Regions from separate parts of the Lysinibacillus sp. EB106-09-02-XG168 genome, predicted to be linked through region 1. Evidence: riboswitches for the same ligand, from Rfam matches in the RefSeq annotation. Region 1 holds a riboswitch; each other region holds the start of a gene.

The links. A riboswitch is a leader RNA that binds a small molecule or an ion and turns the genes downstream of it on or off. The one in region 1 is predicted to bind thiamine pyrophosphate.
Region 2: another riboswitch for thiamine pyrophosphate. It lies ahead of thiT (energy-coupled thiamine transporter ThiT); the one in region 1 lies ahead of thiW (energy coupling factor transporter S component ThiW).
Region 3: another riboswitch for thiamine pyrophosphate. It lies ahead of thiC (phosphomethylpyrimidine synthase ThiC); the one in region 1 lies ahead of thiW (energy coupling factor transporter S component ThiW).
Region 4: another riboswitch for thiamine pyrophosphate. It lies ahead of thiM (hydroxyethylthiazole kinase); the one in region 1 lies ahead of thiW (energy coupling factor transporter S component ThiW).

What each region holds. Positions count from the first base shown of each region.
Region 1 covers NZ_JBYTDN010000003.1:887,365-889,567, reverse strand. The annotation lists gene AC3WSO_RS05135 (MFS transporter) at 1-498, shown strand, start outside; TPP riboswitch at 564-671, shown strand; gene thiW (energy coupling factor transporter S component ThiW) at 773-1,270, shown strand; gene AC3WSO_RS05125 (VWA domain-containing protein) at 1,503-2,203, opposite strand, start outside.
Region 2 covers NZ_JBYTDN010000003.1:4,186,156-4,188,358, forward strand. The annotation lists gene map (type I methionyl aminopeptidase) at 1-258, opposite strand, end outside; gene thiT (energy-coupled thiamine transporter ThiT) at 684-1,244, opposite strand; TPP riboswitch at 1,375-1,482, opposite strand; gene AC3WSO_RS21275 (magnetosome magnetite crystal formation protein family) at 1,609-1,941, shown strand; gene AC3WSO_RS21280 (hypothetical protein) at 1,990-2,106, shown strand; gene AC3WSO_RS21285 (AAA family ATPase) at 2,149-2,203, opposite strand, start outside.
Region 3 covers NZ_JBYTDN010000003.1:202,365-204,567, reverse strand. The annotation lists gene thiC (phosphomethylpyrimidine synthase ThiC) at 1-1,251, opposite strand, end outside; TPP riboswitch at 1,384-1,498, opposite strand; gene AC3WSO_RS02115 (AEC family transporter) at 1,701-2,203, opposite strand, start outside.
Region 4 covers NZ_JBYTDN010000003.1:3,698,061-3,700,263, reverse strand. The annotation lists gene thiD (bifunctional hydroxymethylpyrimidine kinase/phosphomethylpyrimidine kinase) at 1-634, opposite strand, end outside; gene thiM (hydroxyethylthiazole kinase) at 634-1,389, opposite strand; TPP riboswitch at 1,478-1,576, opposite strand; gene mbcS (acyl-CoA synthetase MbcS) at 1,819-2,203, shown strand, end outside.

The DNA.
Region 1 (2,203 bases):
TCATTATTTGTGACAGAAAAGTTTAATTACACACCTACTGATATCGCCATTATATTAGTAATGGGCGGCGCTTTTGGTGTTGTTGTACAAATGTTTGTTATTACACCGCTGTTTAATCGCTTCGGCGAAATGAAAGTAGTGTTAGTCAATTTATTTATTGCAGCCGTTTCGATTTTCTTAATATTATTCGCATCTGGCTTTGCACTTATTTTAATTGTAGCGACAATCTTCTCTACAGCTACGACATTGATTCGCCCAGCTGTCAACACACTGATTTCGAAGCTTGCAGAAAATGAACAAGGCTATGCAGCTGGTCTGAATAATGCGTATATGAGTCTTGGTAATATGATTGGTCCAGCTTTAGCAGGTATGTTATTCGATTGGAATATGAACAGTCCTTATATTTTCGGGTCTATTATTTTAATGGCTTGCTTCTTCATTGCCCTTATTTGGACAATGAAAAAAGCGCCACACCTTATGCATCCTGATTCAAATTAGTCTTAAAAGTTATTGACTATTTTTAGTAGTGTGCTACATTATTAGGATAAAAACTAACAGTAAATTCTTACCACTAGGGGAGTCTTTAAAAGGCTGAGACGTATATGGTCATATACGGACCCTTTGAACCTGATCTAGTTCACACTAGCGGAGGGAAGTGGCGACACTTGCTTTTAAATATGTAAATGCAGGGCCGCTTCCTATTGCTTTTAGGAAGCGGCTTTTTTGTCGGGTTTATCAGCGATTCACTAAATACTAAAAAGGAGTGGAAATTATGTCAATTCGAAAATTAACAATTATGGCCTTGTTAGTAGCAATTGCCGTAGTAGGTTCTACCTTTGTTTCAATACCAACGGGCATTGCGCGCGCCTATCCTGTGCAGCATGCCATTAATGTTATTGGCGCGATTATTCTTGGACCAGTACCTACCATTTTGGTCGCCTTTGTCACAGGTATTATTCGTATTTTAACAGGCACAGGCTCATTACTAGCTATACCTGGCAGTGTTATTGGTGCTTTATGTGCAGCTCTTGCCTATAAATACAGTGGCAAACAATGGCTAGCATGTGTCGGTGAAATGTTCGGTACAGGTATCATTGCCTCACTTATTGCAGTGCCCTACGCACATTTATTAATGGGGACTTCTGTTGCTGCTTTATTTTTCATGCCAGCTTTTTTAACTTCAAGTACTATTGGGGCTATCTTAGGCATTGTCGTTACCAGCAATTTACGTAAAACAGTATTTGTAACTAACCTAAATACTCTTCTATAAATTATAAATCCTTTTTGAAGGGATGAGAGATTTATCGAAATAAATTTATGTTTTATCGAAACAATTTTAAAATTTATCGGAACAATTTCAGACTTTATCGGAATATTTCAGAAAATACAGTATATATGACCGCACTAATAGTTTTCAGTGTCATCAACTTTTGATGATAGCCTTGGAAATGAAAAAAACGATGGCTCATTACTATAAAGCAATGAACCATCGTTTTAAATTACTAAGATCGTTTTTTCATGCCCTTTAATAGCTGGGCAACATTTGTGTCCTCTGCCTGTATTGGTTTATCCTCGACAAGCTGCTCTTTTTTCTTCGGCCTAGTTAAGAAGCTCCAGCCAAAGCGTCTAATGGTAATATCAATGAAGAATAGTAGCATTCCCGCTAATAAAAGCCTTGTTGCAATATTTTGGCGTTCCGCACCTTTTTTAGTAAATTCACGGAATACTTCGCCAGGTTCTTTTAACACGGAGCCGCCTGTTTGCTTTGTTAGTTCTTCGACTAGCTTATCATTCACTGGACGTAATTCATATTCAGCACTATAAGGTACACTTAAACCAGCCTGGTAAATGGCCTTTTCTTCATCGGCAATGCGGAAGAAAATGAGTCCTGGTTCTGCTCGTACGACAGCTCGAACTTGTGAAGCTGAAATTGTTTCAAGCTGTGTTTCAAGTTCTTCACCCACTTCATTGACAGCGACAATATCTAAGAACGCCGCTTTATTTGTTGGGTCAGTGATGACAAATGAACCGTCTGATTCTAGCCGTACATCATAGGCAACATCGTTATAGCTCGGTAGCATTTTTGAAATAAGTGTTTGCCAAAACATGCCCCAATTTTGCCATCTTGCCCAGTCTCCCGTCCATTTCCCTGTCGAATCAGAAGTAAAGGCGAATGTTTTTCCAAGGCCATATTGCCATTCTG
Region 2 (2,203 bases), 3.3 Mb from region 1:
CTCTTTAATCACACGTCCACCTGGAATACCGTGTGCGACTTCCTCATTAACACTAATACATGTGTATCCTGGGAAATCATACTCCCCTTTAGGTCCAGAAACTGCTCCGGCCTCAGCAAACATACGGCCTGCAATTTCATCTAGTTCTAGTGTTGTTACACCTGGTTTTGTAGCAGCCTTCATTGCTTCACGAATTTCAGCACAAATACGGCCGATTTTTTTAAAGGCTTCAATCTCTTCTTGCGTTTTTACAATCATTTTTAACGTCCCTTTCATCTAATATCTACTATTTAATATAACATAACTTTCTATGCTTAAAACGCTAAACGCTTTAAATATTATATGCCATCATAAATTATAAAGTGCCGAAAACAGGCTTATCTCCATAAGTTGAGGATGACATTTATTAAAACGTAAACAATGTGCATATGTTAATTGGAGTGGAGACTGGGCGACTCCTCGGGGATTAGCAATAGGGGAACGAAGGCTAAAATCATCACATCCTGTGATAACGCCTTCGTGACCAACATCGGTGCCGCTGCCGTTTCGTTAGCAAATGTTTTATCTGTGCGAAAGCGAAGCGGCAGCAACAAAGGGTCCAGTCGGAACGGAAATCACCCCCATGTTATGGTGAGGAACTAAATAATAATAAAAACCCTTCACTCATGTGAAGGGCATAATAATTATGATTTTCGTTGCATTAATTGAGGTGCTGCCGTAAATAACAGAACACCGACTATCGCTGTTAAAATCGTTGCTGGTAGCATATATGTTCCATTATAGATGATTGAATAAACCCATGAATTTTGATCACCTGCATACTCTGCGAAAAATACAGCGCCCCCAATGGTATGTGCTGCATAACGTAAAAAGCCCGCTAATACCGTTCCTAAAATAATATAAAGCGCCATTTTCTTTTTGTTTAAATCTTTTGCAGCCTCAAGCACTGGCCCACGTACAACGGCCGCTAAGCCTACTACCGTAAAGGCAACACCATAATCAAGTGTTCCTTGAAGCCAATGTATAATATAGGCGCCAAACATTGTTTGCATAACACCAATAAGTAAACCCGTTACCATGCCTGGAATAAGACCCCAGCGGAATGCTATTAACATTATTGGCACCATTACGAGACTAACAGAGCCTCCTTGTGCCCATACTTTAAAGGAAACCTGATCGAGCACAAGGCCAATCGCTGCGAAAATCGCAATCTCCACAAGCATTAAAAGTTTTTTATTGTCCATAATTATTCTCTCCTTTGTTCCGATGTAGGATACAAGAGCAGGAATAGAAATCAGTTGGCAAATATGTCCCTATCTAGCATCAATAAAGATAAAAAAACGATGCCAGGACAGAGCCTCACATCGTAAAAGTGTCGGTTTCTATCCACATCCCTACGCAAGTGTTAACTTACAGGTTCAAAGAGTTAAGGCATTACGTGCCCAGTCTCAGCTGACATCATCAGCTCCCCTTGTGGTCGTTACATCTTAATTTAGTTGAACAACCTCATTGTACGCAAACACTGTAACGATTACAACCTCTTCCACATTAATTTTTTTGAAACTTTACTGTTTTTCATGCGTAAATATTTAAAAAGGAGGTACAACTATGGAGAACCAAAAAATTTTATCTGCCTTTAGTTATCTCAGTATCTTTTTTGCACCCTTTATTGTGCCATTAGTCGTTTACTTTGTTTCAAAAGATAACGACGTAAAAAGTCATTCTCTTCGAGCACTAATATCACATTTAATCCCAGTCGTATTTGGAATAATATTTTTTGCAGTCTTTATTTTCTCAACTTTATCATTCAACACTTTTGAACCAGATTCAGGTAGTAGTTCATTTCTTATCATTTGGTTAGTTTCATTTGTGATTTACATTCTTGTTTCAATCGGAATTCTTATTTGGAATATTATTCAAGCGGTTCGCGTTATCCGATAAGTTTCATTTCAACCTTGAACAGAACGTACTAAAAGGAGCTGTTATTTTTTGAAAGTATCTAAAGTTGTCAAAACCGCCGTAAAATTAGCACCGATCGTTATTCCAATTGTTAAAAAAGTAATCGCTGCAAAAAAAGGAACAAATCCTAACATAACTAAAAAGTGATAAAAAGGCGTATTTCCACACATCGGAAATACGCCTCTTTCTTTATTTCACTTCAAAATATGTTTGACTATGTCCGTTCATTGTTTTTTCAACGTGC
Region 3 (2,203 bases), 680 kb from region 1:
AGCTTCCTTACACACCTCTAACTGCTTGTCCATATTTTCTTTAATAAGATGCATTGGTACATGCCCTGGTCCTTCTACCATCACCTGTACATCGTGCTCCCAGGCAATTTGCGTTAATTCCCCTAGCGTTTCCAACTCCGCAAACTGAGCCTCATCATTTGCATCTGCAATAGAACCTGGACGTAAACCATCACCTAAAGAGAAAGCAACATCATAGGTTTTCATAATTTCACAGATTTCTTCAAAATGAGTATATAAGAAGCTCTCTTGATGGTGATATAAACACCACTGTGCCATAATCGAGCCTCCTCTAGACACTATGCCAGTTACACGATTAGCCGTTAATGGCACATAGCGTAGCAATACGCCTGCATGAATCGTGAAGTAATCTACACCTTGCTCTGCTTGTTCGATTAACGTATCACGATACACTTCCCACGTTAAATCCTCTGCCACACCATTTACTTTTTCGAGCGCTTGATAAATCGGCACCGTCCCTACTGGCACTGCGGCATTACGGATAATCCATTCACGCGTCGTATGAATATGTTTACCCGTGGATAAATCCATGATGTTATCAGCACCCCAGCGTGTAGCCCAGGTCATTTTTTCTACTTCTTCTGCAATAGAGGATGACACCGCTGAATTTCCAATATTGGCGTTAATTTTCACGTGGAAGTTGCGTCCAATAATCATCGGCTCTGCCTCAGGGTGATTAATATTAGATGGCAAAATTGCACGCCCCGCCGCGATCTCTGAGCGCACGAACTCAGGATCCATATTTTCGCGAATCGCTACAAATTCCATTTCTGGAGTAATAATTCCCTTTCGTGCATAGTGAAGCTGCGTTACATTTTTACCTTTCTTCGCACGCAAAGGCTTTCTAGATAAATCCGGAAAAACATTTTCTTTCATTCGTGGATCTTCGGCATTGCGGAATCCATTATCTTCCGGCTTAATCGTACGACCCTCGTATTCTTCAACGTCGTCTCGTTCTCTGATCCATATACTACGTAAAGCTGGCAATCCTTTCGTAATGTCCACCTTATGTGCAGGATCAGTGTACGGGCCACTCGTATCATAAACACGCACTGGTGCATTTTCCTCTTCACCAAAGCTTCCTGTCGTCGGACTTAAAGCAATCTCACGCATTGGCACTAAAATATCTGGTCGAGAACCTTCTACGTAAACTTTTTTACTTCCTTCAAAATTTGACATAATCGTAATATTCTTTTCGCTAACTGTTGTCATAAACTACTTCGCTCCCTTTTATATTTATACAAGGACCGAATCTAGCTCACCCCAACAAAAACGAAAGCCGAATCCAAAAAAATTTTGGATCCGGCTAAGAATGTAAAGGTATAGTTATTGCAAATAACAGTGTGCAATAATGGTTAACTTTCCCACGCTGGTATGAGCCAGATCAGGTCCAAAGGGTCAAGAAACCTCTATGCGTTTCCCTCTCAGCCTGACTCATCAGACTCCCCTAGTTAATACTATTAAGTTTGATGCTAGTGTAGCAGATATTGCTAATAGATGGAAGCTTCATTTAATTATTTTTAGCACATTCATCAAGAATCAGCGTCAGATTAGACTTTGGCGCACAACTTCTCGTTATCTGATGAATTCATATACTTTGAAGTTTTATCGGAACAATTCCAGTTTGTATTAACCACGGCAATCAAATTAGCACCTAGCCATTAGGTAAACAACAACTCCGCTACATAAATCACAATCGTCACTGTAATACAGCTCACAATCGTTGAAAATAAAACTGTTTGTGCAGCAGTTGCCGATTCTACATCATATTCTAATGCCAGACTGGAACTATTTCGCGATGTCGGGAATGAACTAGCTATAAAAAGTGATTGTGCCACGACACCGTCTAGACCAAGCGCAAATATGATAAGCAATGCTACGGCGGGCCCTATGATTAATCGTGTAAAACAGCTAATGTATACCATCTTATTGAACATGGATTTTATTTCAAGCTGTGATAGCTGTGCCCCTAAAGTTATTAATGCTACAGCGATAAAACCATCTGCCACATGGTCTATCGGAATTCTTACGAACTGTGGAATAGGGATATTAAAATAGTTCATAGTAACGCCAATAATAAGCGCATGAATAATAGGCATTTTGAGGAAATCCTTCAAAATTGACATACCTGATTTTGTTGAAGAAATTAAATTGTACAAGCCGT
Region 4 (2,203 bases), 2.8 Mb from region 1:
TACAGCCTGTACCATGCGTGTTTTTTGTTGCAATTCGAGTAGATTGCATAGAAAATGATCGACCATCTTGAAAAAAAACATAATCAGTAGCATAACATTTATCTTCTAAATGACCGCCTTTCATAACGACACATTGAACACCTGTCTGTAATAAGATTTGGGCTACTTCGTTAATATCTGCTAAAGAATTAATTTTTCTTCCAGAAAGGGTTTCGGCCTCAGGAATGTTTGGCGTTACAATTGTTGCTAAAGGTAGCAAATAATTTCGTAATGCCTCAATTGCTTCTTGCTGTAATAAGCTCTCGCCACCTTTTGCGATCATAACAGGATCTACAATAAGTGGAATATTTACTTCGGCTAAAATATGTGCAATTGATTGGATGATTTCGGAGGAAAACAACATTCCTGTTTTAATAGCACTAATTGAAAAGTCCTCGATTAGCGCTTTCAGTTGTTTTTCAACAAAGCTCACTTCAATTGGTAAAACATCCGATACACCCAAAGTATTCTGGGCTGTTAAAGCAGTAATGACAGACGTTCCAAATACTTTTAATTCCTGGAATGTTTTTAAATCAGCTTGTATACCTGCACCGCCGCCACTATCTGAACCGGCAATTGTCGTTACAATATGCATTATTCTTCACCTTCCTTTGAAAGGCGATGTAGTTCATTTAATACAGCAATTTGAAAATCGCCAATGAATCGAGTAGAAGAAGCGGCTTTTTCTGCTAATTTTTTATATAGCGATAATGTTTCTAGTAATTGGTCAAAAGGTTGAGCTCCTGCGGTGAAGGAGGCACAACATAGTGCACTCAATAAGCAACCTGTTCCAGTGACTTCTGTCATTTGCGAATTTCCACCTGTAACCCATTGCTGATGTTTGCCATCAGTAATAAAATCCTTTTCACCTGTCACAATAACAATACAATTGTAAAGTTGAGCTATTTTCTGCGCCTCTAGTTCTAAAGAAATTGAACCACTACCACTATCTACGCCTTTTTGTTGCCAGTCTACATTGGCAATTGCTGCAAGCTCTCCGATATTACATCGAATTGCCGCAAATTTTATTTCCTCCAATAAATGCTGTACCGTTTGTTTCCGGTAAGTCGTTGCACCTGCTGCAACAGGATCTAAAACAACCGGAATACCAAGAACATTTGCTTTTTTTCCTGCAAGTAACATGGATTCTTTCATTCGCTCATTAAGGGTCCCAATATTGATCAATAAGCCTGAGGCGATTGTGACCATTTCCTCAACCTCATGACCGTCATCAGCCATGACTGGGGAAGCGCCTATTGCTAATAAGCCATTTGCTTGGAAATTAGCAACAACATAATTCGTCATGCAATGAATAAGTGGATTTTGTTTACGGATCGTTTGGAATATCAATTTAAGTCCTCCTCGTTGGATGGACGTAAGCGTGCAAAAAAGGCCCTTTTTCGTGCGCAAAAAACACGTAAAAGAGCCTTTCATCAGTAAGTCGATGTGAATTGCTCCCTACGTCAGTATTAACTAACAGGTTCAAAGGGTCAGGTTTTACCTTCTCAACTCTAAATGAGTCCCCCTGCAATCATGCTTTTAGTTGACCAAAATGTACCATATTATTCATTCGCGTTCAATAGGAGTTTTTTATTTGCATTCAGTAATTCTGTGCGAAAGCGACGATTACGCCAAATTGAAATGAATAGAAGCTATACGTGACTGATGCCATATAGCGGAGCATGATAGTTGTCACGACTTTAATGAATTAGAGTGAATTCCATTGAAAATGATAAAAATTGAGTTTTATAATGAGCGTAACAAAAGGGGGCAATTGCCATGAAAAGAGAAGATTTAATCGCACCAGAATGGTATAACATTTCAGAGGAAATTGAGAAATATGCGCAGGATCCTACCAAAAATGCATTATTAGTTTATGGCGAAAACGAGGAAATTCAGTACTTAACATATACAACTTTACTTGAAAAGGCGAATCAGGCAGCACATGTATTTACCTCCCAAGGTTTAAAAAAAGGCGACGTAATTTTAGTCATGGTACCGAGATCAGTGGAAGCATATATCGTGTATATTGCAGCTTTGAAGGCAGGCTTAACTATTATACCTAGTTCAGAAATGCTGAGAACTAAAGATATTGAATATCGAATCAATCATGCCGATGCAAAAGGAGTTGTTGCATTTGAGCCTTATATTGAACAATTTGATA